Regions from separate parts of the Thomasclavelia spiroformis DSM 1552 genome, predicted to be linked through region 2. Evidence: riboswitches for the same ligand, from Rfam matches in the RefSeq annotation. Region 2 holds a riboswitch; the other holds the start of a gene.
The links. A riboswitch is a leader RNA that binds a small molecule or an ion and turns the genes downstream of it on or off. The one in region 2 is predicted to bind thiamine pyrophosphate.
Positions count from the first base shown of each region.

Region 1: another riboswitch for thiamine pyrophosphate. It lies ahead of NQ543_RS03120 (energy-coupled thiamine transporter ThiT); the one in region 2 lies ahead of thiM (hydroxyethylthiazole kinase).

Region 1 is NZ_CP102275.1:709,400-725,730, forward strand. Features, by position in the region: gene NQ543_RS03090 (MATE family efflux transporter) at 1-694, shown strand, start outside; gene NQ543_RS03095 (peptide deformylase) at 705-1,115, shown strand; gene NQ543_RS03100 (RluA family pseudouridine synthase) at 1,129-2,037, opposite strand; gene NQ543_RS03105 (hypothetical protein) at 2,164-2,682, shown strand; gene NQ543_RS03110 (YoaK family protein) at 2,699-3,367, opposite strand; gene NQ543_RS03115 (acetate/propionate family kinase) at 3,401-4,591, opposite strand; TPP riboswitch at 4,706-4,805, shown strand; gene NQ543_RS03120 (energy-coupled thiamine transporter ThiT) at 4,879-5,406, shown strand; gene NQ543_RS03125 (DUF402 domain-containing protein) at 5,527-6,060, shown strand; gene tsaE (tRNA (adenosine(37)-N6)-threonylcarbamoyltransferase complex ATPase subunit type 1 TsaE) at 6,069-6,518, shown strand; gene tsaB (tRNA (adenosine(37)-N6)-threonylcarbamoyltransferase complex dimerization subunit type 1 TsaB) at 6,515-7,117, shown strand; gene rimI (ribosomal protein S18-alanine N-acetyltransferase) at 7,111-7,557, shown strand; gene tsaD (tRNA (adenosine(37)-N6)-threonylcarbamoyltransferase complex transferase subunit TsaD) at 7,558-8,592, shown strand; gene NQ543_RS03150 (redox-sensing transcriptional repressor Rex) at 8,585-9,211, shown strand; gene asnS (asparagine--tRNA ligase) at 9,270-10,655, shown strand; gene NQ543_RS03160 (metallophosphoesterase family protein) at 10,720-12,183, shown strand; gene NQ543_RS03165 (D-2-hydroxyacid dehydrogenase) at 12,193-13,578, shown strand; gene NQ543_RS03170 (flavodoxin domain-containing protein) at 13,651-14,187, shown strand; gene NQ543_RS03175 (sodium-dependent transporter) at 14,276-15,649, shown strand; gene NQ543_RS03180 (glycoside hydrolase domain-containing protein) at 16,065-16,331, shown strand, end outside.
Region 2 is NZ_CP102275.1:420,869-437,199, forward strand. Features, by position in the region: gene NQ543_RS01770 (beta-N-acetylglucosaminidase domain-containing protein) at 1-1,802, shown strand, start outside; gene NQ543_RS01775 (rubredoxin-like domain-containing protein) at 2,035-2,580, shown strand; gene thiD (bifunctional hydroxymethylpyrimidine kinase/phosphomethylpyrimidine kinase) at 2,644-3,429, opposite strand; gene NQ543_RS01785 (HAD family hydrolase) at 3,434-4,111, opposite strand; gene thiE (thiamine phosphate synthase) at 4,108-4,746, opposite strand; gene thiM (hydroxyethylthiazole kinase) at 4,733-5,554, opposite strand; TPP riboswitch at 5,646-5,751, opposite strand; gene clpB (ATP-dependent chaperone ClpB) at 5,916-8,480, shown strand; gene NQ543_RS01805 (YhjD/YihY/BrkB family envelope integrity protein) at 8,570-9,388, shown strand; gene NQ543_RS01810 (RsmE family RNA methyltransferase) at 9,470-10,210, shown strand; gene NQ543_RS01815 (hypothetical protein) at 10,207-10,974, shown strand; gene mtaB (tRNA (N(6)-L-threonylcarbamoyladenosine(37)-C(2))-methylthiotransferase MtaB) at 10,983-12,269, shown strand; gene NQ543_RS01825 (UDP-N-acetylmuramoyl-L-alanyl-D-glutamate--2,6-diaminopimelate ligase) at 12,269-13,720, shown strand; gene NQ543_RS01830 (BglG family transcription antiterminator) at 14,497-15,195, opposite strand; gene pflB (formate C-acetyltransferase) at 15,641-16,331, shown strand, end outside.

The DNA.
Region 1 (16,331 bases), 290 kb from region 2:
TGAATTATATGTCAATGATTATTTACATTGGCATTTTGATTTTACTTATATCAAAAAGATTCTTACAATTGGGATTCCTTCAGGTTTAGAAAATGGAATGTTCCAATTTGGTAAGATACTAGTACAAAGTTTAATTGCTTCTTTTGGAACATATTCAATTGCAGCCAATGCTGTTTCTAATAATCTTGCACAAATGCAAATTATTCCAGGAATGGCAATGTCGCTTGCAATGGTTACTGTAGTAGGTAGGTGTGTAGGAGCTAACGATTATAAACAGGCAAAATATTATATAAAAAAATTAATGAAGATTACATATATTACAATGGCTGTTTTAATAACTGTATTATTGGTTTTTACGCCAATAATTTTAAAATTTTATGCTCTTTCAAAAGAAACAATTGATTTAGCATATCAATGTATTTTTATTCATACAATTTTTGCAGCTACAATTTGGCCATTAGCATTTACTTTTCCAAATGCTTTAAGAGCTTCAAATGATGCAAAATTTACAATGATTGTTTCAGCAACTTCGATGTGGATTTTTAGATTTTGTTTTAGTTATGTTATTGGTCGATATATGGGTTATGGTTTATTAGGTGTATGGATTGCAATGTTTATTGATTGGATAGTGCGTAGTATTTTCTTTATCTGGCGTTATCATAGTGGTAAATGGATGAATAAACAATTAGTATAAGGAGTAAAAAATGATTAAAAAAATTGTAAAAGATAAATTATTTTTAAGTCAAAAATCATCATTAGCATCAAAAGAAGACTTATATATAGTAGAAGATCTTTTAGATACAATTAAAGCAAATAAAGATAAATGTGTTGGAATGGCAGCTAATATGATAGGTTATAATAAGCAAATAATTGTAATTGAAAATAATGATGAATATTTAGTAATGATCAATCCTTCAATTACTAAAACTACAGGTAAATATGAAACAAATGAAGGTTGCTTATGTCATGAAACCTTAATGCCAGCGTTGCGTTATCATAAAATAACAGTTGAATATTTAGATCTTAATTTTAAGAAAAAAACACGAACTTTCAAAGATTATTCAGCCCAAATTATCCAACATGAAATAGATCACTGTAACGGTATTTTAGTATAATTAAAAGATTGGCTTATAACCAATCTTTTTTGATATTAATAAAATTCATATCTTGAGGTAAGTCAGCTTTAACAATAATCTGTTGCTTTGTAACAGGATGAATAAATTCTAATTTATATGCATGTAAAGCTAATCGATCAATTAATTTACTTTTATTACCATATAAAGGATCACTTAATAATGGATGATTAATTGAAGCTAGATGAACACGAATTTGATGTTTTCGACCAGTTTTCAAATCACATTTACAAACAGTATAATTTTTTTGTTTATCATGTTTAATAATTTTTATTTCTGTTATTGCTTTTAATCCTTTGTTAGTAATTCTCATTTTATTAACATGACGATCTCGAGCAATATCTCTATTAATCGTAAGATCATGATCGATAATTCCTTTACAAATAGCAATATAGCTTCTTTTTATTAATTTATTTGCCATCATATTATCTAATATTGGCTGTAAAAGAGGACATTTACAAAATAATACTAAACCAGTCGTATCTTTGTCTAAACGATGAATATGTCGAATTAGCAAATATTGATTAGTTTCTAAATAATAGTTTGCAACATAGTTACACAATGTATTTAGTTCTTTTTTTGTTTCTGGATAAATAGTTGTATTGATTGGCTTATTTACGATTAAGATAAAATCATTTTCATAAGCTATTGATAAAGGATATTCTTGAGGAACGTAATCAATTGATTCTTGATTAAAAGCTTTTATTTTTAAATGATCATTTTTGTTTAAAAGATGATTATCGTTTACAAATTGATTATTTAAAGTATAATTTTTATCTTGTTTTAATAAATGAATTGTTTTTTTTGATAAATGTAAATAATTGAATATATCTCTAATTGTTTTATGATGAAAATCATTATCAATGATCAATGTCAAATAATCCCCTTGAAGCTTATATTTCACATAGATTCCTCCTTTTAAAAGCATTATAACAAATTAATGGTATAAAATGCATAAATATTAAAAAAATGTAAACAATATAAGTAATTTTAGAATTACTAATGTAAAAGATAATAGGAGGAGATCAAAATGAGTGTTCATGATAACTTAGTTGAAATAAGTAAATCATTAGAAAATCTAGAAGAGACCGGTATTTATGATGTAGAAAAATATAGTTGCTCACTAAAACATTTAACTAATCAATTAGAATATTTTTATTGTCATTTAGTAAAAGAGCAAGGTCGTGATAGTGAAAATACGTTTTATCATTTAAAACTTAGGCCTAAAATTCATCAACTCGCATATTTCAATATTGGACGAGGATTTCCTAAAGAATTAATGGATGGACATTGGTGTTATATATTAAAAGATTTAGGTTATAAAATGTTAATTATTCCGTGCACATCATTAAAAGGTAATAGTTGTAATCCGGGTTTTGAATTAGATATTGATGTAATGATGGAAAATGTAAAAACTAAAAGTCGTTTACAGTTAAGTGAAATACGTTGTGTTGATATGCAAAGATTGGATTTACGAAAACCATTTTGCAATGTACTTAGTACACGTAAAGAAATTATTAATTATGTTGAAGAGCATTTGTTAAAATAAAAAAAGCCTAAAAAGGCTAATACATTAAAATCAATAAAGCTATTAAAAGTAGTAAGCAACAAAATAATAAAGAAATTTGACCAAAGAAATTAATTAATATTGTTGCAATAATTGCACCTAAAATAAAGAAGAAAATAATGATTAAATATCGAAAACAATGTTTCAATGCATCTTTATCATGTAAAAAAAGATAGGCAGATAATTTTTGACCAGCCGATTTTAAATTACCAGTGCACATAGTTGAAGCATATGGTAAACCACGAGTAGTTTTAAAAGCATTAACTTGTAATGAACAAACTAAACCAATTGTTACATTACAAATTAAATGTGGTAATTGTTTTGGTTCAAAAGCAATTATTGTAAGAATAATTATTTCAATTATCAAAATCAAATGTTGCCACTCAAGATATTGAAGATTAGTAAATTTATGTCTAATATATTCACTAATAACAATTCCAAGAAAAAATGCCATAATCGGTAATAAATAATATAGTGCCCCTATAAAATCACTTTGAGCAATCTTTAATCCCATTAAAACAATATTACCAGTTTGTGCATTAGCAAAGACATTACCTTTTAAAATATAAGTATAGATGTCTAAAAATCCCCCAACAATCGCAAGTAAAATACCTGTTAGCAAAGATTCATGAATCGTTGCTTTAAAATAACTTTTAATTTTCATCATTAAAAACATGTAGCATTTTTGCTACATGTATTTTTATAAATTTAATAAGCGTTTAGTATCACGTGCGATTACTAATTCTTCATTTGTTGGGATAACAAAAACTTTAACTTTAGAATTAGGAGTACTAATCAAACGATCACCTTTACCATTAACATTTGCATCTTCATCAAGTTCAACACCTAAAGCATCTTTTAATAAATCACAAATACCTTTTCTTGCAAAGAATGAATTTTCCCCAATTCCTGCAGTGAAGCAGATTGCATCAACACCACCTAAAGCAATGAAATAACGTCCAATATAAGCAATAACACGGCGATAGAAAATATCAATTGCTAATTGTGCTCTTTCATTTCCTTCAATGGCAGCATTTTGAACATCTCTAAAATCACTAGAAATACCTGAAATTCCTAATAATCCCGATTCTTTATTCAACATTTTGATAACTTCTTTCATATCCATGCCAACTTCTTCAATTAAATAATCAATTACTGAAGGGTCAACATCACCACTACGAGTTCCCATCATGATACCTGCAAGTGGTGTAAATCCCATAGATGTATTTACTGACTTACCATCTTTAATTGCTGTTAAAGATCCACCAGCACCTAAATGAGCAACGATAATTTTAGAATGTTCAGGATTACCTAACATTTCAATACATCTTCTAGAAACATAGTAATGACTAGTACCATGAGCCCCATACTTACGCACTTTATAATCAGTATAATATTTATATGGAATTGGATAAATATAACATTTTGGTTCTAATGTTTGATGAAAAGCAGTGTCGAATACCGCAACTGCACCAGCATTAGGAATTGCTTCTTTAAATGCATAATATCCAGTTAAATGTGCTGGATTGTGAAGTGGTGCCAATGATTTTAATTCGTCAATTTTATTTACAACATCTTCGTCAATAATAACTGATGAATCAAAATATGCGCCCCCTTGAACAACACGATGTCCAACGCCCTTGATTTCATCTAAATCTTTTACAATGCCTTTTTCAATTAAAGTATCTAATAATAGTTCTACTGCAACCTTATGATCTTTAATAGGACTAGTTGTAACTGTTTTTTTACCATCATATTTGATCGTAAAGATAGAATCTTCTAATCCGATTCTTTCAATAACCCCAGAGGTAATTACAGATTCGTCATCCATTTCAAATAATTGAAATTTTAATGATGAACTACCTGCATTTACAGAAATAATTTTTGCCATTTTTATACAGCCTCCTTAATCTATGGTCATTATATCATTATTTTATAAAATATCTATAAAAAAGCATAAGCTTTATAATTTTTTCTTGAAATTTGACTAATAAATCATATAATATAAATGAGCCAGGGGCGCATTTTGCTGAGAAAGGTTATACCTTGTCCCTTATTATCTGAACTGGGTAATGCCAGCGTAGAGAGAGCAATTTTAAAATTATTTGCTTTTTTACGCTTGTAAAAAAGCTTTTTTTAATTTTGTTTGGCTCTTTTTAAGAAAGGGGAAAACAAAGAATGAAAAACAGGAAATTTGAAATTACTACTAAAACAATGACTTATATGGCTATTTTTGCAGCATTACAAATTGTTTTAGAATATCTAACACAATTTACACCTACAATGCCAAATGGTGGAAATATTAGTTTTTCTTTAGTAGCATTAATGTTATGTAGCTATTTAATGGGAGCTAGTTATGGTTTAATCGTTTCACTTGTATGTGTAGGGTTACATTTTGTCTTAGGTTTAGCGACATTTTATGGACCGCTATCAGTTATTTTTGACTATTTGTTACCAATGGCAATTGTCGGAATAGTTGGCTTGATTCCATTGATTAAAATTAATCAAATTGAAATTCCAATTGGAATTATTATTGTAATGATATTAAAAACAATTAGTCATTTAATTGCTGGGTGGTATGCATTTAATACTCCATTACTTGGTAACTTATCATATAATATCCCATATAATTTAGCCACTCTTGTTGTATGTTTTATCTTGTTTATGCTTTTATATCCAAGATTAAAAAATAAAATTAGAATATAATTAAGTTATGACACGTATCACGGTGATATGTGTCTTTTTTATTGCTGTTATGAGATTTCACCTTTAAAAAAATATGCATTTTGTGTATAATAGAAATGTTATAAAGAGAGGTATTGAATAATGTCAAATTCCCTGGTAGGAAAAAAGGTATTAATTCATTGTTATAAACATGATGGAAGTATCCATCGATGTTGGTCCAAGGGATTTATTTTAGATGAAAATGATGATCATTTTATTGCGATAAATAATCGTACTTTAGTTACCGAAGCAGATGGACGAATGTGGCATACAAGAGAACCTGCAATATGCTACTTTCCTAAGAAAAAATGGTATAATGTTATTTGCATGATTCGTAAAACAGGAGTTTATTATTATTGTAATATTGCTTCACCAACTTTATATGATGGCGAAGCATTAAAATATATTGATTATGATCTTGATTTAAAAGTTTTTCCTGATGGAAATTATCGTGTTTTGGACGAAGAAGAATATCGTCAACACGCAAAACAAATGAATTATTCTAAAGAATTAGATAAAATATTAAAAAAACAATTAGATATATTAATTAATTTAGCTTCAAAAAGAGCTGGTCCATTTGATGAAGATTTTACTAAACACTGGTACCATATCTATGAAGATCTAACACAAGGATAGGTGAAAAAATGCAAACAGTAATTAGAATCAATAATTTAGATGAAACAATTGAATTAGGAAAGCAATTAGGTGAATTATTAAAACCAAATATGCTAATTACTTTAAGTGGGGATTTAGGTGCTGGTAAAACTACTTTTACTAAAGGGATTGGTTTAGGTTTAGAAATTAAAAAAATTATTAATAGTCCTACTTTTACAATTTTAAAACAGTATCAAGGAAGATTGAATTTATCACATTTTGATGCTTATCGTTTGGAAGGTCAAGATGATGATTTGGGTTTTGAAGAGATTTTTGATAGTGATGATGTTTGTGTAGTTGAATGGGCAAATTATATTGAAGATATTTTACCAACTGAAAGATTAGAAATTGAAATAAAAAAAATTGATGAAAATGCTCGTGATTTTATATTTAGAGCAGTAGGATCTAGATATGAGCAGTTATTGGAGGAGTTTAAATGAAAACAGTTGTAATGGATACATCAAATGCTTATCTGGTAATAGCTTTATATGAAAATGATAAATGTCTTGAGCGATATCAAGAGTTTGGTAATAAAAAGCAATCTGAATATGCTATAACTTATTTAGATGAAATGTTAAAAAGAAATAATTTTAATATTTTAGATTTTGATGAAATGATCATAACGATTGGCCCTGGTTCATATACTGGTCAAAGAGTTGCCTTAACGATTGCTAAAACATTAGCTGCAATTAGTAAAATAAAAATAAAAGCGGTTTCTTCTTTACATGGATATGTAGGTAGTGACAAGGCAATTAGTGTTATCGATGCGCGTAGTAAAAAGATATTTGTTGGAGTGTATGATAATAATTGTAAGGTTATTGATGATCAAATAATGTTGATTGAAAATTTTAATGATTTTAAAAAGCAGTATCCTGATTATCCAGTATATGGAGATAGTGAAATAGTTGGGTATGATAAAATTGAAGTTGATTTATGTAAAAATATATATGAGGCTTCAAAAAATGTTGAATATGTTGAAGATGTTGATAATTTAATTCCTCATTATTTAAAGGATGTTGAGGCTAAAAAAATATGTTAATTAGAAAAATGGAATGTTTGGATATTGATAAGATCGTAGAGATTGAAAAAGAATTGTTTACTTCTCCTTGGGATAAAGATGCTTTATATTATGAAGTAGAGAGAAATGCTTTTTCGACTATTTTGATTTTAGAGAATAATGATGAAATAGTTGGATATATTGGGATGTGGTTATTAGGAGATCAAACTCAAATAACTACATTGGGAATAAGAGAAATGTATCAAGGTAGAGGATATGGAAAGCTTTTAATGGATAAATGTGAAGAAATTACTAAAATGCAAGGATATCCAAATATTAATTTAGAAGTACGTGTTTCTAATGAAAAAGCAATTAGTTTATATAAAAAATGTGGTTTTAAAATTGTTGCTACAAGAAAGAATTATTATCAAGATAATCATGAAGATGCATATTTAATGATAAAGAAAATGGAGGATAAGTAAATGTCACTGATTTTAGCAATTGAATCAAGTTGTGATGAAATGGCAATGGCTATTTTGAAAGATAAACGTGAATTTTTATCAAGTGTAGTAGCCTCCCAAATTGATATACATGCATTGTATGGTGGAGTAGTTCCAGAAATTGCTAGTAGAAAGCATGTTGAATGTGTAAGTGTAGTACTAAAAGAAACATTAAAAAAAGCTAATGTTACAATTGATCAAATTGATGCCATAGCAGTTACTAAAGGACCAGGGTTAGTTGGTTCATTGCATATTGGATTGCAAGTGGCTAAAACAATCTCTATGGCATATCAAAAACCATTAATTGGGGTTCATCATATTGCTGGTCATATTTATGCAAATAATTATAATCAAGATATGATATATCCAAGTTTATGTTTAGTTGTAAGTGGTGGACACAGTGAATTAGTTTTATTAAAAGCACCATTTGAATTTGAAGTTATTGGAACTACATTTGATGATGCTGTTGGTGAGGCATATGATAAAGTTGGCCGAGTTTTAGGATTACCATATCCTGGTGGTCCGATAATTGATAAAATGGCTAGTGTTGGAAAAGCAACATATGATTTACCGCTTCCTTTAGATGATGATAGCTATAATTTTAGTTTTAGTGGTTTAAAATCGGCGGTAATTAATTTAAATCATAAAGCTAATCAACGTGGTGAAACAATTAATAAAGAAAATTTAGCGACGTCTTTTCAAAATGTGGTAATTGAGGTTTTAGTTAATAAAACGATTAAAGCAGCTAAAGCTTATGGTGTTAAACAAGTAATGTTAGCAGGTGGAGTAAGTGCTAATCGAGGATTAAGAACGGCAATGGAGATGGCAGTAAGTAATTTGGATGGTGTTGAATTATTATTACCACCTATGAGTTGTTGTACTGATAATGCTATGATGATTGCTTTATGTGCAAAACAGATGTATGATTTGAAAATGTTTAGTGATTTATCACTTGGAATTAAACCTAATTTGGATCTTGAAAGTGAATCTTATCAAGGAGTAAGAAGTGATGGATAAAAAAATTTCAAATGCAACGATGTCGCGTTATCCGGTTTATTTAAAAGCTCTTAGAAAGATGCAACATGAAGGTAAAGAAAACTGTTTATCAAGTGAATTATCAGAATTAACAGGAGTTTTAGATACAACGATTCGTCGAGATTTTACTTATTTATCTAAAACTAATAATTTTGGTCAACGTGGTAAAGGTTATGATGTTAAACATCTGATAGATGTATTAAGTGAAGTGTTAGGTTTAGGATTAGATGAATCGATTATTTTAATCGGAGTTGGAAATTTAGGAAGCGCGATTTTAAAATATAATCGTTGGCAATATACGGTTGGAAAAATTGTCTGTGGTTATGATCAAGATAAAAACAAAGAGGGCGAACGTTTTGGAGTTAAGTTGTATAATATTGATGATTTGGAAAAAACTTTTCCAAAAGATTGTAAGATTGCAATTTTAGCCATTTCAGAAAATGTTCAACCAACAGTAGATCGTTTAATGGATTTAGGAATTAGAGGAATTGTAGATTTTACACATACTCATTTTACGGTTAGACCTGGTGTAGAGGTACAGCAAGTAGATGTTGTAGTAGCAATCCAAGAATTAGTAATTAAGATGGATTCAAATCGATAATAATGCTTGAATAGTATAGATGATAAAGTATATAATATTTAAAACTAGGAGGATTAATATGTTTGAATTTATAACGGTTAGAGAATTATATGAAATGTTTTTAAGTAATCAAATGATGGATTTAGAAGGGTATGAATATGTTGAACTTGAGGGTTGGGTTCGTACTAATAGAAATAGTGGTAAACTAGGTTTTATTGCTTTAAATGATGGTACATATTTTAAAAATTTACAAATTGTTTATACTGAACAAGGAATTGATAATTATGCAGAAATTGATAAATTGTCAACAGGGAGTGCAATTAGAGTTGTTGGAAAATTAAAATTAACTCCTGAAGGAAAACAACCTTTTGAAGTAGAAGCAACTGAAATCGAAATTGAAGGTCGTTGTGATGAAGATTTCCCATTACAAAAGAAACGTCATTCTTTTGAATATATGAGAGAAATTCCTCATTTAAGACCTAGAGCTAATACTTTTTATGCTATTTTTAGATTACGTAGTGTTTTATCAATGGCGATTCATGAATTTTTCCAATCACAAGGGTTTGTGTATGTACATACACCAATCATTACAAGTAATGACGGTGAAGGTGCTGGAGAAATGTTTAGAGCTACAACTATTGATGGAACAAACTTTGAAGATGACTTTTTTGAAAAAGAAGCTTTTTTAACAGTTACTGGTCAATTACATGTTGAAGCTTTTGCTATGGCATTTAGAGATGTTTATACATTTGGGCCTGCTTTTAGAGCAGAAAATTCAAATACTTCAAGACATGCTAGTGAATTTTGGATGATTGAGCCTGAAATTGCTTTTGCAGATCTTGAAGATGATATGGATTTGATTGAAGATATGGTTAAATATTGTATTGACTATGTTTTAGATAATGCTCCAGAAGAAATGAATTTCTTTGCATCAATGATTGATAAAGATTGTATTAATCGTATTACTAAAGTTAGAAATAGCGATTTTAAACGTATGACATACACTGAAGCAATTGAAATTTTAGAAAAGGCTGATGTTAAGTTTAAAAATAAAGTTTCATGGGGAATGGATTTAAATAGTGAACATGAACGTTATATTTGTGAACAAGTAGTTAAAGGTCCAGTATTTTTAACTGATTATCCAAAAGAAATCAAAGCATTTTATATGCGTTTAAATGATGATAATAAAACAGTTGCCGCTTGTGACTTATTAGTTCCAGGAATCGGAGAATTAGTAGGTGGTAGTCAACGTGAAGAAAGATATGATGTCTTAGAAAAAATCATGGATGAAAAAAATATGACTAAAGACAACTTACAATGGTATATGGATTTACGTCGATATGGTGGATGTAAGCATGCAGGATTTGGTTTAGGCTTTGATCGTTTCTTAATGTATTTAACAGGTATGCAAAATATTCGTGACGTTGAACCTTTCCCAAGAACACCAAGAAATCTGAAATTTTAAAAAAGCCTATATTTTTATAGGCTTTTTCTTTTCTTGCGGTATAATATAACTAGGAGGCGATGAAATGAATGAATATGATTTGATCAATTGCTATTTGAATCTAATTTTCGATAATAGCTTTACTTATTTTACTCGCATTCTTGATGGATATCGTGGATTATGTCAATTTAGAAAATGGATGCGTAAACGCAACATTAATCTAAATGCCATTGAAAATATAGGTTATGATGCTTTTAATGCTATTTGCAAAGCTAAAAATAAAGATCAGATAATAGATAAAATTGATCCTAAATACTTAGATGAGTTAATGGAATATATTAATACAGAAAGAAATAAATATCAAATTGTTGTATTGTCTAGTTTTGATTACAGTGATACTATTAATGTTTATTTGACTTCATCACAAATTGTTAAAGATTTAAGTAGTGATAAAGTAAGTGTTATTAATTGTCATAGCTTATTAAAAAAAGATGATTTATCATTTTATGGACCATATAGGCATTTTATAAATGCATTATATCAAATTGATCGTTGGCCGGGTCTTTTAATATTTAAAGGTGACAATTGGTCTTTTTTGCCTGTATACACGATAAAAGACATTCAAGATGCAATGTTTAAAATAAAACAAGATACTATCTTTTCAAGTAGATATCTAAGTCCATACGATAGTTATTTTATACAACTTAGTGATTTACATTTAGGAAATAAAAAGAAAAATAAAGGTTGTCTAGCTTTAGAAAAAAGTTTAGATGAAACGTTTAAACAATTACGATCATATTATTCATTGAAATTTTTAATTACTGGAGATTTAATGAATTCGCCTAATCGTAAAAATATGTATGAAGCATCTAACTTTATGAAGTTATTAAAAAATAAATATAGCGGAGATGTTTCTTTTATTTTAGGTAATCATGATGTAATAGTTAATGGTTTTAATATTTTTAAAAGACAAAAAAGTAAAGTGATTGCTTTTTTGTTGAATGAAAGTATTAAAGTATTTGAAAAAGAAAAGATTATTTTAATCAAAATAGATTCCACAGTAGAAGGAAATTTAGCAAGAGGAAAAGTTGGTAAAAAGCAATTAGATAATATTGATGAAGAATTAGCAAGTATTAAAAATCTAAAAGATTACACGATGGTAGCAATGTTACATCATCATTTATTTCCAATTACCCGAGATGAGTTTTTAAAACAAAGATGGCGTGAAAAAATGTTTGTGGGAAAAATAATGGATAGTTCTAAAGCACTAGTAGATAGTCAAGATTTAATTGAGTGGTTTAGAAAACATCAAATTCAATATGTTTTACATGGACATAAACATTTACCATTTTTTACTAATCATGATGGTATGTATGTTATTGCTGCTGGTTCTTCTTGCGGAAGTGGCGCTAAAGAAAGTGATAGTCGTTATTTAAGTTATAATGTATTAAAATATGATCATCGTTATAAACGTTTTAAATATTGTTTTATTATTTATGATGATATGACTTTACAAGATCGTCAAAGAATTATAGTAAATATGTTTTAGGAGAAAAAGATGAAGTTAGTAGATGGAATGAAAGATGAAAAATTAGGTAGTGCAATATTGTATTGTTTTACAAAAGGATATGGTTCGGTTCCGATGGATGTATATAATGTTGTTTTACCATTATTGTATAATGATATTTTTAGAGAAGAAGTTGGAAAGTTTAAAGACTTTACAAAGTGTATTAAAGCTTGTAATGAAAAGGATAAAGATTTTACGAATAAGGTTTTAAAGGATATTAAAAATATGGATGAAATTACTAATCGTAGTTTAGGAATTTCATTATTAAATAAAGATTTAAATTTTGAAATAAATGAAGGAGTAATGAGTGGAAACTGTAATACTTCAAAGATTTTAGATTTAAATGAAGCAATTTTACTAGGTGAAATGTTAGCTGGTAAAAGTTTAGATGAGATTGTAAACATGATCCAAGAAGATTTTAAAATTGTGTTTTTAGATAGCGAAACTTTAGGTAAAGATGTAGATCTTAGTAAACTTAATAAATTTGGAGCAGTGACAATTTATCAACAAACTGATAAAAAAGATATTCCTGATCGAATTAAAGATGCTGATGTTGTAATTACTAATAAACATCTATTAGGCAAAGAACAGTTAAAAAACTGTATAAAATTAAAATTAATTTGCGTAACAGCAACAGGTGTAAATAATATTGATTTAGAATATTGTAAAGAAAATATGATTACTGTATGCAATGTTAAAAGCTATTCAACTAATGCAGTTGCTCAACACACATTTGCATTACTTCTAGATCTTTATAATAAAACCCATTATTATCATCATTATATTGCTTCAGGAAATTACTCATCTAGCTCAATGTTTACACATTTAGGTTATACATTTAATGAATTAGCTAATAAAACTTGGGGAATTGTAGGAATGGGTGAAATTGGCCAAAAAGTAGCTAGTATTGCTAGTGCTTTTGATTGCAATGTTCAATACTATTCAACAAGTGGGAAAAATAACCATCAAGCTTATAAACAAGTAGATTTTGATACGTTGTTAAAAACTAGTGACATTATTTCAATTCATGCACCATTGAATAAACAAACTGAAAATCTTTTTAATCATGATGCGTTTATTAAAATGAAACCTTCAGCATATCTTATTAATGTAGGAAGAGGAAAGATTGTAAATGAAAAAGATTTAGTTGAGGCTCTAAAAAATTATCAATTAGCTGGAGCCGGATTAGATGTGTTTGAAAATGAACCATTTAATGATGATAGTCCATTGTTACAAATCAATGATGCTACTAAATTAATTATGACACCACACATTGCTTGGGCACCGGTTGAAACACGTAATCGTGTAATCGATGAAGTATGTTTAAATATTGAAGGTTTTAAAAATAATCAATTAAGAAATGTATGTACTTTATAAACACGGATAATTTTATCCGTGTTTTTTATTATTCGTATAAATGTTATAATTAGTTATATAGAGGTGATGACGATGAATAAAATATTAATATTGTATAAATCAAAATATGGGGCGACAAAAAAATATGCTTATATGTTAAAAAAAGAAATAGCTTGTGATGTTTTTGATATAAAAGATTATCAAAAGGGAATGTTTGATAAATATGAATTAGTTATATTTGCTTCAGCAATATATGCTAGTGGTATATCAGGCTTAAAAGTATTGAAAAAAAATTATGCAGAGTTAAAAAATAAAAAGGTGATTATTTTTTGTGTGGGAGCTTCACCTTATGATAAAAAAGCATTTGATGAAATTAAAGCCTATAATTTAAAAGATGATTTAAAAGATATACCGATATTTTATGGTAGGGGAACATGGGATGAAAGTAAAATGAGTTTTAAAGATCGTAGTTTGTGTAAATTATTACAAAAAGCAATTGCTAAAAAGGATCCAGAGACTTATGAACCGTGGATGAAAGCATTAGTTTTAGCTAAAGGAAAGAAATGTGATTGGACTGATCGAAAATATATAGAACCGATTATCGATTATATAAAAAACGAAAATATATAAAATAATATGTGGTTTTGATAATTTGTTGAAATTTGTTAAACAGTAGGCTAAAATTAACCTGATAATATTTTTAAGAAGGGTTGTAAAAATGAAAGAGAGAGAAAAATTTTCGTCAAGATTAGGATTTATTTTAATCTCTGCTGGTTGTGCAATTGGTTTAGGAAATGTATGGCGATTTCCATATATTGTTGGACAATATGGCGGAGCTTTATTTGTATTGATTTATTTGTTTTTCTTGGTTGCCCTAGGGGCACCAATAATGACTATGGAATTTGCAGTTGGTCGTGCAAGTCAAAAAAGTGCTGTGTTAGCTTTTAATACATTGAAGCCAGATAAAAAAATTTGGAGTGGGATTGGTAAGTTTCAAGCATTAGGTAATTATGTTTTAATGATGTTCTATACTACTGTTGGTGGTTGGATGTTATCTTATTTTATAAAGATGGCAAAAGGAGATTTTATTGGAACGACACCTCAGCAAGTAGAAAGTATTTTTAATAATTCACTACAAGATCCAATATTACAAATATTTTGGATGGTAGTTGTTGTTTTCTTAGGATTTGGAATTTGTTCATTAGGATTAAAAAATGGTGTTGAAAAAATTACTAAAGTGATGATGTGTTCACTTTTATTTATTATTTTGATTTTGGTTGTAAGAGCTGTAACATTACCAGGGGCTGGTGAAGGTTTAGCGTTTTACTTAATTCCAAATTTTGAAGCAATTCAAAAATATGGTTTAGTGGAAATAATTTTTGCTGCTATGGGACAGGCATTTTTTACACTTAGTTTAGGAATCGGTGCAATCGCTATTTTTGGTAGTTATATTGATAAAAGTCATCGTTTATTAGGTGAAACTATTAGTGTATGTACTCTAGATACTTTAGTAGCTTTGTTTTCTGGATTGATTATTTTTCCTGCTTGTTTTGCTTTTGGTGTAAATCCAGGAAGTGGACCAGGTTTAGTATTTATTACTTTGCCTAGTATTTTTAATGAGATGTGGTTAGGGCAAGTCTGGGGAATGTTATTTTTTGTATTTATGAGTTTTGCGGCATTATCAACAATTATTGCAGTATTTGAAAATATTATTTGTTTTGCAATGGATTTATTTAATTGGAGCAGAAAAAAAGCAGTAATTATTAATTTGATTGTAATTTTAATTTTATCACTGCCATGTGCTCTAGGATTTAATATTTTAAGTGATATTGCTCCACTTGGTGCCGGTACAACAATTCAAGATTTTGAAGACTTTTTAGTAACATATAATTTCTTACCATTAGGATCACTAGCATATTTGATTTTCTGTACGACTAGATATGGTTGGAATTTTGATAATTTTATTAAAGAAGCAGATACTGGTAAAGGACTTAAATTTCCTAAATGGACAAAAAATTATTTAAAATATATTTTACCATGTATAATTATTATTTTATTTATACAAGGATATTATATGACATTTATAAAGTAAACTAGGGGATTAATTCCCCCTATAATTGTATAAAGAAAAAATAAGTAATAATCCAATAATTAATATTAAAAAATTTTGGAACTATTAAATCATCACTTTTCTGATGAAATTTTTAATTAATTATAGATTTTAAAATTAATAAATATGGTAGAGAAACAGTATAAAGATAAGAATTATTCAATATAATAAAAGATATGAAAATTTTGAGATTAATATTTTGAATAATTAGAGTAACATTTTATATGTATTGAATTATATATTTGTTAGTGATTATATAAATAAAATGATTTGTATATATAATTGATACTGATTACTTAATAATTGAACTATTGTGCTCTTAAATAAATTTATATTTAAGTTGTAGAAAATACCGGTATAAATTCTACAAATTCAAATATAGATAGGAGAAATTAATATGGATACAATGGTTTTAAAAACACAACAATGGCTTAATTTAACATATGGAGATGATAGTCGTTTTAACAGAGTAACTGAGGATGGTATCACTGGATGGGATACTATTTATGGATTAAGGCGAGCATTACAAATCGAAGAAGGTATCACTTCAACAAGTAATAGTTTTGGTCCTTCAACATATGATAAATGTCCTGATATTAATGAAGGTGATACTGGTAATTTAGTATATATTGTTCAAGGTGGCTTGTGGTGTAAAGGTTTTAAT
Region 2 (16,331 bases):
GGGGGGTGGCTGAAGATAGTCGTGAAAATGGAGCTGCATTTGATGGTGATATGGACACTTCTACTGAGTTTGGTTCTACTGTTGAAAAAGGACAATATATTATTTATGATTTAGGTCAAGAAAGAACTATTAATAAATTAGCAATGTATTGTCAAGATAGTGCAGTTAATTATATTCGTGATGCTGAAATTTTTGTTTCTGATAATTTAGACGAATGGACAAAAGTTATTACAATTGGTGATGGTATAGAAAATGTTGATGAAGCGAATGTTACTTGTATAAATTCTGATGCAGGTTATAAAGCTTCTACAACTTATCCAAATAAAGTTTATGTTGAAGGTAGTGCTGATAGTGTTAAGGCACGTTATATTAAAATTGTTATGACTGCTCCTAATACAGAACGTGCAGTATTATTTAATGAAATCGTTATTAATGATGGTGAATATGTACCTGTAATTAACGATCCAACATTTAGTTCAAGTGCTATTGAAAAACAAGGATTTGAACCCCAAGATATGTTTGATGGTAATTTATCAACATCTTATCGTCCTGATACTATTAAAGCAGGATATATTAGTTATACACTTTCTGAAAAACTTGATGTAACTAAGATAAATATTATTCAAACAGGTACTGTTAGCAATGCTAAGTTATTAGCTTTAGTTGATGGTGAAAGTGCTAGAGAATGGGTACAAATAGGTACTTTAAATAAATCATTAAATGAAATTTATTTACCATTCTGGGAAAATATTTATGAATTAAAAATTGAATGGGATGCAAATAGTGTTCCGGCAATTTCTGAAATTGTCCTTATGAATGATGATGCATTACTACCAAATCGTAGTGTATTACAAGAATATATTAATGGTTTAAATATTGATGAAGATGAATATACACCAGAATCTTATCAAGTATTTGCTGAAAAATTAGCTGCTGCTAATGAAGTATTAGCTAATAATAACAGTAATCAAAAAGCTATTGATAATGCACTAGCTGATTTACAAACAGCTGTAGAAAACTTAGTTCCTAGTGTTGAAGCTGATAAAACAGCATTAAAAATTGCAATTGATCTAGCAAATGCAATCACTGATGAAGATTTAACTAATGTTGTACCAGCAGTAGCTGATGAATTCAAAGCAGCAAGAGATGAAGCTAATGCTATTTATGGTGATAGAGGCGCAACTCAAGAAGAAGTAAATAATGCATTTGATCGACTTGCAAATGCAATGCATATGTTAGACTTTGTAAAAGGAGATAAAACAGCATTAAAAGCATTCATCGATAAAGTAAGCGGATTAGAAGCTGCTAAATATACAGAAACTACATGGACAGCATTTGAAACAGAATTAAATGAAGCAATTGCTGTATATAACGATGAAAATGCAATGCAAGAAGAAGTAAACAGTGCATACAGTGAATTAGTAACAGCATTCTTGAACTTAAGATTAATTCCAGATAAGAGCTTATTAGAAGACTTAATCAATCAAGCAAATGGATTAAATAGTGCAAATTATACAAAAGCAACATTTGATGGATTAACAAAAGCATTAAATGAAGCAAAAGCAGTATATGAAAATCCAAATGCAACACAAGAAGAAGTAGACAATGCAAAAGATGTTCTAGCCAAAGCAATTGCCGGATTACAAACAGTAACAACTGATAACACAGTAAGTACACCAGTAAATAATGGTGATACAACTACAAGTGTAAAAACTGGAGATGAAAGCTTAGCGGGAATGTTTGCAACAATCGCATTATTAAGTGTAGCTGGATATACAGTACTTAGAAAAAAAGAAGATTAATACGCTATACGGTTATGAATTTTCATAACCGTTTTTTGATTCTTTAATGGACATAAAATTTAGAGAGAGTATAATTATAAATATGGTATATTTTGTCGAAATGAAGATTATTTTTGACATAAAAAATGATATTTTAATTATTTATTTGTATTGACTTTTATAAAAAAAATAGTATACTAATATTAGTAATCGTTATCGATAACGATAAAAATATAAAATGGAGGAAATTATAATGGCAAAATTTGTATGTTCTGTATGTGGATATGTTTATGAAGGAGATAAAGCACCTGAACAATGTCCAGTATGTAAAGTAGGTGCTGATAAGTTTGTAGAACAAACTGGAGAAATGACTTGGGCTTCTGAACATGTTGTTGGTGTAGCTAAAGATGTAGATGAAGAAATTAAAAAAGAATTAAGAGCTAATTTTGAAGGTGAATGCTCTGAAGTTGGTATGTATTTAGCTATGGCACGTGTTGCACATCGTGAAGGATATCCTGAAATTGGATTATATTGGGAAAAAGCAGCTTATGAAGAAGCTGAACATGCTGCAAAATTTGCAGAATTATTAGGAGAAGTAGTAACTGATTCTACTAAGAAAAATCTTGAAATGCGTGTTGAAGCTGAAAATGGAGCTACTATGGGTAAAACTGAATTAGCTAAAAAAGCTAAAGCTGCTAACTTAGATGCTATTCATGATACTGTACATGAAATGGCACGTGATGAAGCAAGACATGGTAAAGCTTTCCAAGGTTTACTTGAAAGATATTTTGGAAAATAATAATTGTTTAATAAATAAAAAGAAATACTATTTACATTTATAGTAGATAGTATTTCTTATTTTTTATTTATCAAAAATGAAAAAGTGATTTAATGGACCTGATCCTTTTCCTAAATTAAGTTGACTTAAAAGAGCATCTGAGATATATTTTTTAGCATTTTCAACAGCTAATTTAAGTTCCATACCACTAGCAAGATTAGATGCAATAGCTGAAGATAGTGTACAACCTGTACCATGTGTGTTAGGATTATCTATTTTATTACCATAGAACCAATATCCTTTTCCGTTTTTAAAAAGGAAATCATTTGCATCATTGATATTATGCCCTCCTTTAATTAAAACGGAGCAATTATAATTATTGGCAATTTTTTTTGCAGCGTTTTCCATATCAAGGTTAGTATCTATTTTAATATCTGAAAGAATTTCTGCTTCTAAGACATTAGGTGTAATGACTGTAGCAATAGGAAATAGTTTTTCCTTTAGAACATCTAAGGCATCATCTTGAATTAACTTTGAACCAGATGTTGAAACCATTACAGGATCAACTACAATATTTTGTGCTTTATAGCAGCATAATCTTTCTGCAATAACTTCAATTAGTTTAGCTGAAGAAACCATACCAATTTTAACTGCATCAGGAAAGATGTCTGTAAATATCGCATCAAGTTGTGCTAAAAGAAATGATGGAGAAACTTCTAGGATATCAGTTACTCCTAATGTATTTTGAGCAGTTAATGCCGTAATTGCACTCATTGCATAAATATAATGAGCTGACATTGTTTTAATATCCGCTTGGATTCCTGCACCGCCGGAACAATCGCTTCCAGCAATTGTTAATGCTGTTTTCATATTCTTACTCCTCTCGTATATTATTTTTAAAATATTTTGTAAAAATTTCATTATTACTAAAGTCATCTAAATAATAATCTACAGATGCTTGAAAAATTTCTTTATTATAAATATTAAATGTATCTTCTATTGCGATAGTGATAAATCCATTTTCTTTTGCGGTATTTATCGCATCTAAATTATCCTCAAAAACTAATGTATGTTGAGGTTTACTATTTATATAATGAGCAGCTTTATCGAAAATATAAGGCTCTTTTTTTGTTGTTTGCATTTCATCACATGTAAAAATGGCTTTAAAATATTTTAAAAGATTTAACCTTTTTAAAGCTACTATAGCTAAATCTTTGTTGCCTGAAGTGGTTAAAACCATGGGTATATTTAATTTTTTTAGTGTTGCTAAAAAATTATTAACTCCTTTTTTTGAGGGAACCTCAAAATAATAAAAGTCATTTAAGATTTTTAAAAGATCTTGTTCTATTTTATCTGTTGAATAAGTTAAAGAGTAATGATTTTTTAAATAAAGACAACTTTCATTTAAAGTCATTGGATATAATACTTTTGAAAGATTATTTTCAGGTTGAATACCAAGTTTTAGTAAGTACCTTTCACCTAAATTATCCCAAATTTTCATGGAATCAATAAGTGTACCATCAATATCAAAAATTGCACCAGTAATTATCATTTTACTATCTCTTCAATAAGTTCTTTAAGTTTCATTGCTGCATTTTTTATATTTTTGTTTGCATATATGGCACTAATAACAGCAATACCGCTAATTCCAGTTTTAGAGAGTTGTTTAGCATTATTTTCATCAATTCCACCGATTGCAACTACAGGAATATTAACAACATTACAAATTTCTTTTAATGTATTAATACTTACGCTTTTTGCATCATCTTTTGAAGTTGTTGTAAAGATTGATCCAACTCCTAAATAATTAGCACCTTGGCTTTGTGCAAGAAGTGCTTGTTCTACAGTTTGAACAGAAACACCGAGAATTTTTTCTTTTCCAATTAGTTTTCGTACTTCTTCTACACCCATATCATCTTGCCCAACATGAATACCATCAGCATTAGATTTTAAAGCTATTTCAACATTATCATTAATAATAAATGGTACGTTATATTTTTTACAAAGCTCTTTTATTTTAATAGCTTCTTTAAAAAAAGAATCTATGTCTAAATTTTTTTCACGAAGTTGAAGAAAAGTTACTCCACCTTCAAGAGATTCTTCGATGTGTTTGTAAAAAGTATCGTTGTAACTCCATCTTCGATCAGTAACAGCATATAGTAAAAGAGATTTATTATTTAATTTCATATTGAGCTTCCTTTTCTAAAATATCACTAGTTAAATTAAAAATTTCATCGAAAATTTTATTTTTATAAGTAAGATTTCCTTCATTTTTTTGTAATTTATCAAAAGCTCTTTGACCACAAATTCCCATAGCACAAATTGCAGATAGACATCCTCCAATCATATCGTCTTGATTAGCAGCAATATAAGCACTAGTCATTGCACTAAGCATACAGCCCGTACCGGAAATTTTACTCATCATAGGATGACCATTCGATACAACATAAGCAATCTCATTATTTGCAATGATATCTTTAGCCCCAGTAATAATTATTATGGAATTAGTTTTTTTAGCGAATTCTTTAGCAAAAGATACAATTTGATCAATATTATCAAGAGTTATTGCATCATCTTCATTAGCATCAACGCCTTTAGTTGCAGAATTATTTCCTGCCAATGCTTTGATTTCTGAAATGTTTCCACGAATAACAGAAAATTTAATTTCTTCAATTAATTTTTTGGCAGTATTGGTACGATATGTAGATGCACCTGCTCCAACGGGATCTAATAAAATAGGATGATTTAATTTATTAGAAATTTTTCCAGCTTCAAGCATTGAAGGGATAGTAAGGTGATTAAGTGTTCCAATATTAATATTTAGTGCTGAGCAAATTGATGTAATTTCTTTAACATCTTCAATTTCATCTGACATAATTGGTGCTCCACCACAGGCAATTAAAATATTTGCACAGTCATTAACAGTTACATAATTAGTAATATTATGTACTAACGGATTTAGTTTTCTTACATTTTCTAGTTTTTCCCCAAGCATATTTTACCTCCATATAATCTATTTTTGACAAAATTATATAAGGGTTAGCAATAAAATAAAAATGAGCATACCAAACAGATATACTCACTAAAATTATAGTGTATTTTATCCCTACGTTGGCATTATCCAAATCAGGTTATGGGTCGAAGGTAATACCTTCCTCTCAGCCTGTACAACAAGCTCCCCTTAATAATGTTGTCATATTAATTTTACTTTGAATGTAAAAAAATATCAAGTAAACAAAATATTAGTAGATAGATAAAAATAAAATATTTTTAGCACTCAGGTGTTGACAGTGCTAGAATTTTGTGTATAATATAATTAGCACTTGGATAGATAGAGTGCTAAAGGAGTGATGACAATGAACATTGAAAAGTGGACAACTAAGATGCAAGAGGCGATTCAAAAAGCTATTAAAATGGCTAGTGAAATGAATCATCAAGTAGTAGATGTAGAACATTTTTTATTAGCATTACTAGAAGATAATGCGGGTATTATGTATCGTGTGTTAGTAAAATGTAATGTTGATATTGCTAGATTACAAAATAGCTTAACTGCAAGATTGCAAAATAAGCCGATTGTAAATAATGTGGATATAAATAGCATACGTCTTTCTTATGATTTAAATCAGTTATTTGGTTTGGCTGATAAGCAAATGTCTAAGTTTAAAGATGAGTATTTAAGTGTAGAACATTTGATCATGGCTTTATTTGATTTGAATAGTTCATGGGTCAAAGATTTATTAAATGAATTTCATTTAAATCGAAAAGATGTAAAGAAAGTTATTGATGAAATGCGGGGTGGAAATATGGTAAATAATCAAAATCCTGAAAATCAATATGAAGTATTAGAAAAATATGGACGTGATTTAACTAAAGATGTAGCTGATGGTAAACTTGATCCAGTCATTGGGCGTGATGAAGAAATTCGTCGTGTGATTCAGATTTTATCACGTAAAACTAAGAATAATCCGATTTTAATTGGAGAACCAGGTGTTGGTAAAACTGCGATTGTAGAAGGATTAGCATGGCGTATTTTTAAAAACGATGTACCAGTTTCTTTGCAAAATAAAACTTTATATGAATTGGATTTAGGTGCATTAGTTGCAGGGGCTAAATATCGTGGAGAATTTGAAGAACGTCTAAAAGCTGTTTTAAATGAAATAAAAAAAGCAGAAGGAAATATTATCTTATTTATCGATGAAATTCATCAATTAGTTGGTGCTGGTAAAACTGATGGGGCAATGGATGCTGCAAACTTATTGAAACCGATGTTAGCACGTGGTGAACTTCACTGTATTGGTGCAACAACTTTAGATGAATATCGTATGTATATTGAAAAAGATGTAGCGTTAGAAAGAAGATTTCAAAAAGTTCAAGTTGATGAACCTGATCAAGATGATACAATTGCAATCTTACGTGGTTTAAAAGATTCATTTGAATCACATCATGGAGTTCAAATAACTGATAGTGCGATCATTGGTGCTGTAAATATGTCACAAAGATATATTACTGATCGTTTTTTACCCGATAAAGCAATTGATTTAATTGATGAAGCATGTGCTTCAATTCGTATGGAAATTGATTCTTTGCCAGAGGAACTTGATACGATTACACGTGAGAAAAATCGTTTGGAAATGGAACGTATTTCAATTGAAAAAGAGGATAAAAGTGAAGATAATGAAAAGCGTTTAAATGAAATAAAAAGTCGTATTGCTTCATTAGATGAACAAGTAAAAGGTTTAAGTGATAAATGGCAAGAAGAAAAGAAATCTTTGGATCATATTAAAGAATTAAAAGATCAAAAAGTTCGTTTAGAAGCGTTAAAAGAAAAATATCAAACAGAAGGTAATTTAGAAGAAGCATCTAAGATCAAATATCAAACATTACCTCAAATTGAAAAAGAAATAAGTCAATTTGAAGCATCTAAAAAAGAAGATGATTTATTACAGGAAAAAGTAACTGTAGAAACAGTTAGCGAAGTAATTGCTCGTTGGACTGGTATACCTGTAAATAAACTTATGGAATCTGAACGTGAAAAATTATTACACCTAGATGAAGCTTTGAAAGTTAGAGTTATTGGACAAGATGATGCAATTGAAAAAGTTACTGATGCAATTTTAAGATCACGTGCAGGTATTAATGATGAAAACCGTCCAATTGGAAGTTTCTTATTCTTAGGACCTACGGGAGTAGGTAAAACAGAAGTAGCAAAATCACTTGCTGAACAATTGTTTGATACTGAAAAAAATATTGTTCGAATTGATATGTCAGAATATATGGAAAAATTTAGTGTATCTCGTTTAGTAGGAGCTCCACCAGGATATGTAGGCTACGAAGAAGGCGGGCAATTGACTGAAGCGGTACGTCGTCATCCGTATAGTATTGTTTTATTAGATGAAATTGAAAAAGCACATCCAGAAGTGTTTAATATCTTATTACAAGTTTTAGATGATGGACGTATTACTGATTCTAAAGGTAATTTGGTAAGTTTTAAAAATACTATCATTATTATGACATCAAATATTGGTTCCAACTATTTATTAGAAGGAAATAATGAAGAAACTAGAGCAGCAATCGATAATGAATTAAAAAATCATTTTAAACCAGAATTTTTAAATCGTATTGATGAAATTGTTTACTTCAATTCTCTTGATCAAAGTGTTGTTAACAAAATCATTAATAAATTCATTAATCAATTATCACATCGTTTAGAGGATAAAAAGATAACTATTAATGTAACTGATCGTGCTAAGGCAATTATTAGTGAATATGGTTATGACGTGACATTTGGAGCTCGTCCATTAAAGAGATTTATTCAATCTAATATTGAAACTTTAATTGCTCGTGAAATGATTAAAGGAACAATAAAAAATGGAAGTACCGTAACTGTTGATTATGATGATGGATTTAAATTAATTAGTTAAAATATGGCTAGAAAGTAACTTTCTAGCCTTTGTTTATTTTTTTATAAGCTGGTTAAAATATAAATAAATAATGATATCGAGGTGTCATAATGCATAGATTTAAACGGGTTGTTATAAAATTTTTTTCATCTCAAGGAAATTTATTTCGTTACTCTTCTAGTTTTTGTATGTTACTAGGATTGTTACCAGGTTTGATTATTGTATTGAGAATTTTTCAAAATGAAATATTAAATAATCCTAAATTAGTTGAGTTTTTATATTGGTATTTACCAAAAGAATTAATTTCTCCGTTTATCGAATATGTTTTATCAAAACATTATGATACGTATTTATCGTTAATAATCTCGATGGGATTATCAATTTATTTAGCTAGTAATGCAATTTATTCATTTATGTTGATTTCAAAGGATGATGAAGATTTTAATACTTATAATATTTTGATTAGAATTAAAGCAATTATAATGTTTATATCGTTGATTATAGGCTTAATATTATTGGCATTTATTAATTATTTTACAAGAAGTATAATTGTTATTGGAATAGGTTTTTTGGTATTGTTTTATTTTTTTTATCGTTTTTTATCTTTTGAAAAAAGATTTATTACTTATGGAATAGTTGGTTCGTTATTTACATGTATCGGTATAATGATTGTTGGTATCGGATTTATATATTTTATAGATAATTATACAAGATATGATGTTTTGTATGGACCATTAGCTAGCATTGTAGTTTTATTAATTTCAATTTATTTAATTTCTAGTATTATTTATTTTGGATATTGTTTGAATCATGAATATACTAAATATGTAAAAAAACCTGAATATAAGGGATCATGGTATTATAATAGTGGTAGTTGGGTAATTAGAAAAGTTATTAAATTTATAAATAGTTTAAAAAATGGACTTTAGTATAAAGTCTATTTTTTATTGATAGATTAAAATTCTTTTATCCGTGTATTAAACATGTTAGAATGGTAGCGGAGGAATATTATGCAGCGATATTTTATAGATGAAGATTTAAAAGATAAAGATTGTTTGATATTAACAGGTAATGATTTACATCATTTGAAAAATGTTATGAGAAGTAAAAATGGTGAAAAGATTATTTGTATTGATATAAATGGTATGGTTTATCTTTGTGTACTAGATGATTTGGATCAAGGATTGATCAAGATTGTTGAGGAATTGGATGAAAATAATGAATTGGATGTTGAGGTTACTTTAGTTTATGCTTTACCTAAAGGTGATAAATTTGAATTGGTTTTACAAAAAACAACAGAACTAGGAGTTAGTAGAATTGTTCCTTTAATTACAAGACGATGTGTTGTTAAAAGTGATAAAGCAAAATTTTCTAAAAAACTAACTCGTTATGAAAAAATCTTAAAAGAAGCTACGCAACAGTCAAGAAGAAATAAAGTTCCAGAAATAGTTAATGTAATAAAATTAGATGAACTTAAAGAATATTTAGGTGACTATAATTTAGTTGCCTATGAAGAAAAGGCAAAAAATGATACCGATTTTGCATTAAAAGAATGTTTGAAACAATTGAATCCTGGTGATAAAATAACAATTATTGTAGGCAGTGAAGGTGGTTTTGATTATGAAGAAATTAGTATGATGGAATCAATGAATATAAATGCTTGTTCTTTAGGAAAAAGAATTTTAAGAAGCGAAACTGCACCATTGTACTTATTAAGTGTTATTGGTTTTGCTAGGGAGATTGGTAAATGAAAGTATTAAAGTTATTATATAAGTATCGTTATGAAGTGAAATTAAATAAAACGAAATTATTTGAATTTGTTAATAATGGTAGTAAAGAAATTGAACAAGAAGGTTTCGTTTATAAAGTTAAAAATCCATGGGATTTATTTGCTTATGAAGTTATTTTAAAAGGTATTAGAGCAAAAAAAGAAATTGATCAATGTTATAATAATTTTATAGCTAATAACTATGATTTATTTGAACATATCAATTATAAACAACGACAAAGTATTTTTAAGTATGATATAAATAAGATTACAAAAGATCTCATAAATTTTGTTGATCGTAATAGTAAGGAAATTATCCATATACCATACTTAGAGCCATTTATAAATAAATATTATCTTAATGATTATATGTTGGTAACATTAAAACATCATATACAATATATTAATGATTTTTCTAAAGATATTGATATTTTTATTAAATTATATGATATGCAACCATATGAATCAGATTTTTCTTCTTTACAGCTAGTGGGTAAAGATCAAGAAAATGAATATTTATATCATGATGATTTTAAAGTGGTTTATCAATTTAAGAATAATAAAATAGTAAATGAAATATGTTTAGTTGATAAGTATACAAAAAAATATCCTGATTTACAAAATATTAAAGATGTAATTGATAAAATTATTAAGCAAGAAGATGATGAAAATATTTTAGAATATTTATATGAACATGAATTAATTGGGGAAAAGACCCATAAAAAAATAAAAAGAAAATTAAAATAGGTGAGTAAATGAAAACAATAGCATTTCATACATTAGGTTGTAAAGTAAATACATATGAATCAAATGCAATGTTAAAAATATTTAACGAAGCAGGTTATCAAGAAGTTGATTTTAAAGAAATTGCAGATGTATATGTAATAAATACATGTACTGTCACTAATACAGGTGATAGTAAATCAAGACAGATGATTCGTAAAGCAATTCGTAAAAATCCTCAAGCTACAGTGTGTGTAGCTGGGTGTTATAGTCAAATAGCACCAGAAGAAATTGAACAAATTGAAGGGGTTGGAGTTGTTTTAGGAACTCAACATCGAAAAGATATTGTTAAATATGTTGATGAATATTTGAAAACAGGGAAACCGGTTATTAAAGTTGATAATGTTATGAACTTGAAAAAGTTTGAGGATTTAAATATTGATCGTTTTAAAAATACTAGAGCTTTTTTAAAGATCCAAGATGGGTGTAATAATTTTTGTACATATTGTATTATCCCATATGCGCGGGGTAGGGTTCGCTCAAGGGATAAAGATAGTGTTTTAAATCAAGCCAAAACCCTGGTGGCTAATGGTTATGTTGAAATTGTTTTGACAGGAATTCATACAGCAGGGTATGGAGAAGACTTGGATAATTATAGTTTTTATGATTTATTAGTTGATTTGGTTAAAATAGATGGTCTTAAAAGATTAAGAATATCTTCAATTGAGACGAGTCAGATTAGTGATGAAATAATTAATTTGATTGGCTCTAATGATATAATTGTTGATCATTTACATATTCCATTACAATCAGGTTGTGATGCTACATTAAAGAGAATGAATCGTAAATATACAACAAGTCAATATTTAGAAAAAATTAATAAAATTCGTAATTATCTACCCAATATTGCTTTTACTACGGATGTGATTGTTGGATTTCCAGGTGAAAGTGACGAGGAATTTGAAGAGACTTATAATTTTATTAAAGAAGTTAATTATAGTGAATTACATGTATTCCCTTATTCACTGCGTAGAAATACACCTGCAGCTAAGATGAAAGATCAAGTAGATGATAAAATTAAACATGAAAGAGTTAATAGATTGTTAGAGTTATCAAAGAAATTAAATCGTGATTTTGCTTTAAAACAAATAGGTAAGATTTTAAAAGTATTATTTGAAAAGAGAGATGGTGATTATCTAGTAGGTCATGCTAGTGATTATTTAAAAGTTAAAGTAAAAACTACTGATAATTTGATCGGTGAAATTGTTGAAGTTAAAATTAATAATTATGAAGGGATATTGGAAGGAAGTGTAGTTTAATGAAGCGTTTGAATGAATTGTATGATATTGATAATGATATGAAAATTTATTCAATTCATAGTGATTCACGTTATGTTAAACCTTATTCAATTTTCTTTTGTATAGAAGGATTAAGTGTAGATGGTCATCGATATATTGATGATGCGATTTTTCAAGGTGCTAAAGTAATTGTTCATTCTAAAGAATTATTAGAAAAGAAAAATGGGATTATCTATATTTTAGTTGAAAATACTTTAGAAGAGTTAAATCGTGTATCTAATATTTTTTATGACTATCCTAGTAATAAAATGAAAATAATAGGTGTTACTGGAAGTAGTGGGAAAACAGTGGTAGCCTCTATGATTAAGGATGCAATGTCTAGATATTGTAATACTGGCTATATCGGTACTATTTCGCTTGAGTATAATGGTTTTAAAGAAGATTGTCCATATACAACACCAGAGACTTTATATTTGCAACGTAAATTGTATAAGATGAATCGTGGTGGTGTAAAGGTTGTAGCAATGGAGGCATCGAGTCATGGCTTAGCATTAGGAAGGGTTGATAGTGTAAATTTTAGTGTTGCGGTAATGACTAATATTGGAGCTGAACACTTAGATTTTCATGGTACTAGAGAACAATATATTTTAGCTAAACAAAAATTATTTGAAATGATTAAACCTAGTGGATGGGTAGTTTTAAATAGTGATGATGAAAATTTTTTAAGAATTAAAAATAGTACTAAAGGGAAGATATTAACATATGGAATTAATAATCAAAGTGATGTGATGGCTAAAAGCTTTAGGCTATTTTTAGATCATAGTGAATTTGATTTGAGTTTTAAAGGAAACACTTATCACGTATCTTCACCAGTATTAGCAAAGTTTAATATTTATAATGTTTTAGCTTTAGTTTGTACTTTAATCGCAATGGGATGTGATGAAAAAATGGTTTTACAGGCAGTAAAGGAAGTAAAGCCGGTAGAAGGAAGAATGGAATTAATTAAAGCTAAACAGAATTTTTCGGTAATTATTGATTATTGTCAGCATATTAATAATTATGAACAAATTTTTGAGTTTGTAGATAGTGTTAGACAAAATAAAGGACGTTTAATAGCTGTATTAGGGGCACCAGGGAAACGAAATTATAAAATGCGTAGAGAAATAGGTAAAGTTGCAAATAAGTATCTAGATCATGTAATATTAACACAATTAGATGATCGAGGTGAAAATGTTTATGATATTTGTAAAACAATTCAAGCAGAAATAGTTGATATTAGTAGTGTTATTATTCCCTCACGACAAGTTGCCATCGAACAAGCAATCGAAATAGCTTGTAAGGATGATATTATTTTGATTTTGGGTAAAGGACATGAAAAATTTATTTCACTTGAAGTAGGTCATGTCGATTATCCAGGAGATAGTACAATTGTAAAAGAAGCAATTGAACGTATATATGGAGAAAATGATTAATAATAAGATCATATACTTGGTAAACTCATTAATAATGCAAAAAAATATTGCTTGAATATACATTGATCCGGTATGGGTTAGTTATTATAAAAAGTGTTTGATTCTGATGTTAAGCTATGCATCGTTATTAGCTTTTCGTTAGGTACTAATACTGGTATTGTTAAAGCTTTTTAATAAAAAATGTAATTGATAATAGTATTACAGTTGAAATTGTGACATTAATGAAAAAGATAGCTAGAATAAGTTAAGATAAATGTTTTGGGCAGTATTTATAATATTAATGATTTGAAATTGGTAGTAAGAAAATTAAGATTATTATTTGTAAGTAAAAGGATATAGTGATTTATATAAAATAGCACTTAAACTCAAATGAGCATAAGTGCTATTTTTGATATAATTAGATTATATAAAATATAAAAATAATGGAACCAAATTAATTGATTAAAAATTCTTATTATAATACATTTTAATAAAAATTTTCACAAGATTTTTTACAGTTGTTCTTATAGATGATTCAAGATATCATTCGTAGAAATTATGAAAGGAATTAATACTTCAAAGTATTTTAACTGCCATCATAGAGATAGAGGCTATGGCTTTAATATGATTTACAGATTACATTAAAAAGATGAAAAAGAAGGAAATATCAATTTTCTAAAAAGCTAAATAAAAACATGTAAAGTAAAAAAGTTATCTAAATATATTATTTTAGGTAAAAAAAGGGGTAACGTCTAAAGATTAAAAATCTTTATTCGTTACAGCCCTTATATTATCACTTATTCTTTTGTTTTATAAAGTTTATTCATTTTATTATTAGCTACTACAAAGTGTAATGTGATATATGCTAATTCATCATCATCAAATGATAAGTTTGTTTCTTGTTTTATAATTTTATTTAAAACCTTACTATAATTAAATTCTTCTTGATGACGTCTAATAATTTCATCTTTCAAAGGATTCTTAATAGTTTGGACATTTGATAATCTTTCAAGTGCAGGTTCCAAATGTAATCCAATAGCAACAAATAGTTTATCATCTTTTCTAAAGTCTTTATTATATTCTTTATAAATACAAGTCATTGTTTCATCAATGATTTTATAGATACTATCATCTAATAAATCATATCCAGAGTTTATTTCTAAATCTAATTTTTGATTTTTAGTTAAATACATCGATACTAGAGATATCTCATCTTCTGGGAATTCGATATTGAATTGTTTTGAAAGGTGATTACATATTTTTTTTGCACAAGTATAGCTATCTTCTTGTTTATATGAAGCAATTTGTCCATTGCTTAAAGGTATATAACTATCAGATTGTAATCTGATAATAGCAATGCTTAAATGAACAGCTAAATTTTTTATTGAATTAGTAGAAAGTGTCAATTTAAGGTCATCTATAGTATTTTTTATAATATTTGAAATAATTGTTTGAATTTGTTCAAAATCAATATTTGTATTGGATGTTGAAGTCATTTTTATTCCTCCTGATAACTTAGCTATAACTATATAATATTTTTAAAAAAAAATCTACTATTAAATTTATTTATTTTTTTAAAAAGCTAAGTTAATTAGCAATAATATTTAAAATTATGATGCAATAAAATCTTTTTTGTAAGCGTTAATCAGGTATCGATTTTAATGCTTGTTATGAGGTAAATTAAATTTGTAGAAAATAATTTGTTTTTTTGGTGCAAACTACTTGAATTGTAAAAACAAAATATAATATAATGCAAGCGTGGATAACAGAGGAAGATATATTTTTCCTATATAGTGTGTGTTATTCTTAAAATATTAATGCTTTGTGACGAGTGGCAATAATAGTTTAAATGATATCCCTTGCAAAACGATTGACTATTATTTAAAACTTTGTAAAAGCTTAACTAACAGTTATTTAAAATTTCGAGGAGGAAAAAAAGACATGTTAAAAAAAGAACAATGGAATGGTTTTAAAGGTAGACTTTGGAAAGAAGAAATCAATGTTCGTGATTTTATCCAAAATAACTATAAACCATACTATGGTGATGAATCATTCTTAGCTGGTCCTACAGAAGCTACAAATAAATTATGGGGGAAATTACAAGAACTTCAAAAAGAAGAACGTGCTAAAGGTGGAGTTCTTGATATGGAAACACATGTTGTTTCTGGGTTAACTTCTTATGGTCCTGGATATATTGATGAAGAACTTAAAGATTTAGAAAAGGTAGTTGGATTACAAACTGACAAACCATTAAAAAGAGCATTTATGCCTTTTGGTGGAATCAAAATGGCTGAACAAGCTTGTGAAACATATGGATATACACCAGATCCTGAATTACACAAGATTTTTACTGAATATCATAAAACTCATAACCAAGGAGTTTTCGATGTTTATACACCTGAAATTAGATTAGCTCGTCGTAATAAAATTATTACTGGTTTACCAGATACTTATGGACGTGGACGTATCGTTGGTGATTATCGTCGTGTTGCTTTATATGGTATTGATGAATTAATCGCATTTAAACAACATGATTTAGCTGTTTGTGGTAGTGGTTCAATGACAGAAGATATCATTCGTCGTCGTGAAGAAATCGCTGAACAAATTAGAGCATTAAATGGTATGAAAAAAA